Regions from separate parts of the Pseudoalteromonas sp. CH_XMU1449-3 genome, predicted to be linked through region 1. Evidence: predicted binding sites of a transcription regulator. Region 1 holds the regulator's gene; the other holds the start of a gene.
The links. Region 1 encodes FliA, which starts transcription of late flagellar genes. Its sites were predicted from a motif close to CTAAAGNTNNNNNNNNNNNNGCCGATA; they were not measured.
Positions count from the first base shown of each region.

Region 2: the regulator FliA is predicted to act here: its motif matches at 1,277-1,303, upstream of pomA (flagellar motor protein PomA).

Region 1 covers NZ_JAYMDY010000002.1:276,451-278,858, forward strand. Annotated here, with positions in the region: gene WA256_RS03785 (protein phosphatase CheZ) at 1-527, opposite strand, end outside; gene cheY (chemotaxis response regulator CheY) at 545-928, opposite strand; gene WA256_RS03795 (RNA polymerase sigma factor FliA) at 969-1,679, opposite strand; gene WA256_RS03800 (MinD/ParA family ATP-binding protein) at 1,706-2,408, opposite strand, start outside.
Region 2 covers NZ_JAYMDY010000018.1:69,192-71,599, reverse strand. Annotated here, with positions in the region: gene WA256_RS17890 (flagellar motor protein MotB) at 1-442, opposite strand, end outside; gene pomA (flagellar motor protein PomA) at 446-1,213, opposite strand; gene xseB (exodeoxyribonuclease VII small subunit) at 1,486-1,728, shown strand; gene ispA ((2E,6E)-farnesyl diphosphate synthase) at 1,733-2,408, shown strand, end outside.

The sequences.
Region 1 (2,408 bases):
ACTTGTCCGGTTAAATCCTGATAATCCTGCGCCATCAGCACATTAGTCATCAAACCTTGGAGCTCATCGGTTTTGGTATGCGAGTTATTCATGAACTTATCTAAGCTATGACATAACGATTTAAATTCACCGAGTTCAATTTCTCGGTTCATTAAACGATCCCACGTAGGTTTGATTGCGGCAATTTCATCAGCAAGTTGTTGAGCTATTGGTAAACTTGCTTCAACCGCATCCATGGTTTTATTGGCGGCGCTTTCTGTCATTTCCATAACATAATTTAAGCGCTGCTTAGCGTCTGGGATCGCGTCGGTAGTTAAATCAGTGAGACGAGTATCTAGGTCAAAGTTTTTTAACGCTTCATGAAGCTGACGCGTCAATTTGCCGACTTCAGCAAACAACTCTGATTGTTCTTTTGATGCAGCGTCAAGAATGAGCTTATCTGCTTTTTCTTGTTCACCATTTTCAAGATACTCAACAAGTTGACGAGCTTGCTCTAAACTTATTTGAGGCGCAGCAAGTGCTGACATAAGCCTCTCCCCTTAGATTAACCTAAACGTTCAAACACTTTTTCCAATTTGGTTTTAAGTGTCGCAGCAGTGAATGGTTTAACGATATAGCCATTAACACCTGCTTGAGCAGCAGCAACAATTTGTTCTTTTTTCGCTTCAGCTGTCACCATTAATACAGGAATATGCTTAAGGCTATCATCAGCACGAATTGCACGTAACAAATCAATACCTTGCATACCAGGCATGTTCCAATCCGTTACAACAAAATCAAACTCTTGATTTTGTAGCATTGGCAATGCTGTTGAACCGTCGTCAGCTTCCTGCACATTGGTAAAACCTAAATCCCTTAATAGATTTTTAATGATACGTCTCATTGTAGAAAAATCATCAACAACAAGAATTTTCATGTTTTTATCCAAAACATCCTCCGGTGAGGTTTGAACCTTTATTTACTTACTACTAATTAATCCAGTCATTGATTTTTGCTTTGAGCTTAATCATCGCCTGACCATGTATTTGACTCACACGCGACTCGCTAACATCGAGTATGTGTCCTATTTCTTTTAAGTTCATTTCGTCGTTGTAGTACAAAGACAAAACGAGAGCATCTCTTTCTGGTAACGATTGGATAGCCGTTAATAGAGACTGGTTAAACCGCTCATTTTTAACGTTATTAAACGGTTTGTCTAGTCCTAAATCCTGACCTACTGGTGTGATGACGTCTTCATCTACACCTAAATCTTCAATACCTAATACTTTACTCGAATTTACATCATGTAGAATATGATGGTACTCATCTAGCGTAATATCAAGTTTTTCAGCGACTTCAGTATCTTTGGGCTCACGATTTAAAGTGCTTTCTAATTCGGAAATGGTTTCAGCCACAAGGCGGGCATTTCGGTGAACTGAGCGTGGCGCCCAGTCACCTCTACGAATTTCGTCTAACATCGCACCACGAATACGAATTCCAGCGAAGGTTTCGAAACTAGCACCTTTGCTAGCATCAAAGTTTTTTGACGCTTCAATTAGGCCTATCATGCCTGATTGAATTAAATCATCGAGTTGTACACTGGCAGGTAAACGAGCAATTAGATGGCACGCCACTTTTTTGACTAAAGAGGCATGTTTTTCAACAATCGCATTTAAGTTCTGTGCTGATTGATATCCCATCGCTTTATTCACCGATGTTGTCATAGTTAGCCGTTTACTAGTTTTTCAATAAAAAATTCTAAATGGCCAGACGGTTGATTAGGGATCGGCCACTTAACTGCTTTTGTTGCTAATGTTTTAAACGCCACCGCTGCTGGTGAGTTCGGGAATAATTCAACAATCACCTTTTGACGTCGCGTAGATTTACGCATGTTCTCGTCATAAGGAATGGTTGCTACCAACTCCATTGAAACATCTAAAAAACGATCCGTTACTTTTGAAAGTTTAGCAAATAATTCTTGCCCTTCACGCAAACTGCGCACCATATTGGCAACAATTTTAAATTTATATACGCCATGCTCACGGCTAAGCACTTTAATAAGTGCGTAAGCATCAGTAATTGAGGTAGGTTCATCACACACAACCACAACAACGTCTTGGGCTGCACGAGAAAAGCTTAATACCATGTCAGAAATACCTGCGGCGGTATCGACAATTAAAATATCAAACTCGGTATTTAACTCGCTAAAAGCGCGAATAAGGCCTGCATGCTCAGATGGCGTTAATTCAACCATGCTTTGTGAACCAGACGTTGCTGGTACAATTTTGATGCCCGCAGGGCCTTCAACAAGAATTTCGTCAAGCTCACACTCGCCTGACAAAACATGAGATAAATTACGTTCAACACGAAGGCCAAGCATTACGTCACAGTTTGCCAAACCTAAATCGGCATCTAATACTAATACACGA
Region 2 (2,408 bases), on a different contig from region 1:
GTTCTTGATCAGCTGCTGAAATTGACTGCTCCAACGCTTGTTGCTGAGCCGTACTTTGCGATTCACCACCACGTTTATTACCGCGCTGTTCTTGACGACCACCGGCAGAGCTTTCGTCGCCAGCCTGAAACTCAAGCATTTGTTGCGTCATTTCTACAGTTTGTTGTTGAATCGTTTCAATAGGAGTGGGTTCAGGTTTACCCGGAGTGAACTCCATGGCAATGACCGAGGTTCCTTTTGGAATATCTTTTACTTCAATTTTATTTTGTACACCGAAAGCAAACTTCATGGAGCCGGCAATTTGCTTAAACTTCAGTACGTCCATTTCTGAGAAGGCAAGCAAGAGTACAAAGAAGCACATTAATAATGACATTAAATCTGCGAAGGTTCCCATCCAGGCGGGTAAACCTGGAGGTGGACATTTGCACTCTTGATCTGACATACCCTACTCCTCGGTATCAACTTTACGTTTTGATTCAGCTAAGTAGTTTTTCAAGATACCTTCAATTACTTTCGGGTTTTGACCATCTTGAATACCCAGTACCGCGTCGAGAATTAAGCGTTGATTAAGTGCTTCCTCGTCTTTACGTAGCTCTAATTTTACCTGAATTGGAATAGCAACAACGTTTGCTAAGAACGCACCATAGAGAGTTGTTAAAAGCGCAACCGCCATTGCAGGGCCGATTGCTTTTGGGTCATCCATGTTTGATAACATAGCAACCAGACCGATTAGCGTACCGATCATCCCCATCGCAGGAGCGATATCGGCAAGTGATTTGAATAACCCAGCCCCTAGCTCATGACGGTTAGCTGTAAGAGAAATATCTTTTTGTAGTGTGGCACGAACAACATCAGCATCATGACCATCCACTAACATATCGACCCCTTTGCGCATAAAACCGTTGGGGATTTCGGCTTCTTCTAATGCTAAGAAACCACCTTTACGTGCTGAATCAGCTAATTCTACTGCTTTTTCAATTAATTCTTCTGGAGATTCGATTTTGAACATAAAGGCTTTTGCAGCGACTTTACCTATGCCCAAAAATTGCCCCATAGTGAAATTCGATAATACGATAAAAATCGAACCACCAAATACAATGACCACCGAAGGCGTGTTGTAAAACATTGCAACTTGGCCGTCACTACTTAACACCATCGACATAGCAATTAAGCCTATGGCACCAAGAATACCTATTATGGTTGCTAAATCCACATACCCCTCCAGAGGAACAATTACACGACACCCTCAGGTATCAAATTTTTATTATTAACTGCTTATCGGCAAGCAGTTGAAATACTTAAATCATTAAATGAATTAATTTTATTTTAATGTAAGTTTTTTAAGCTACAAGTTTAAGCTGTATCTAAAACCGTAAAAATAGCATATTGAAAATGGATTATGCGTAAAAAAACACATCATTCTTTGACCTAGTTTAGCATTCCCCCTAAAATTGGCCTCACTTTCTAACAGCTATCGAGGCCACAATGGCAACAAAGAAACCAGAAAACTTAAGCTTTGAAGAAGCGCTGGATGAATTATCTCAAATTGTTGCACAAATGGAGCAAGGTGAATTGTCACTAGAACAATCGCTAAAACAATTTGAACGCGGCATTGCACTGGCGAATGCTTCGTCTGGTAAGTTACAACAAGCCGAACAAAAGGTTGCCATTTTAATGGGTAACGATAGCCAAGCTCCTCTTAGCAATTTTGATTCAAACTTGGACTAATTAAGTGCAATTAAAAGAACAACTACAACGCGCTCGTGAAGACGTTGAGGCACATTTAAATCGCTATTTCGAACTACCACTTAATACCGAAAAAACCATCAAAGAAGCCACCCATTACGGTGTTTTAAATGGTGGTAAGCGCTTACGTCCTTATCTTGTATACGCAACGGGTCGAATGATGGGCGCAGACAAGACCGATCTTGATATTCTTGCTGCCGCTATTGAGTGTATTCATAGCTACTCTTTAGTCCATGATGACTTACCAGCCATGGATGATGATGACTTAAGACGTGGCCGCCCTACTTGTCATATTGTTTATGGCGAAGCGCAAGCCATACTCGCGGGCGATGCATTACAAACGCTGGCATTTGATTTAATTGCCAACCATCAATTTGCCGTTCCTGCGAGCCAGCAAGTAAAAATGATTGCCTCATTAAGCAAAGCCTCAGGTATTGAAGGTATGGTAGGTGGGCAAGCACTGGATATTGAAGCGACCGATAAAGAAATTACCGTTGCGCAGTTAGAGCGCATTCATCAGCTAAAAACAGGCGCCTTGCTTAATTGTGCTATTACACTCGGTGCATTGAGTGCAAAAAGCTGTGATGAACATACTCTCGCACAATTAAACCTATTTGGCCAAGCAATAGGGCTAGCTTTTCAGGTACAAGACGATATCCTTG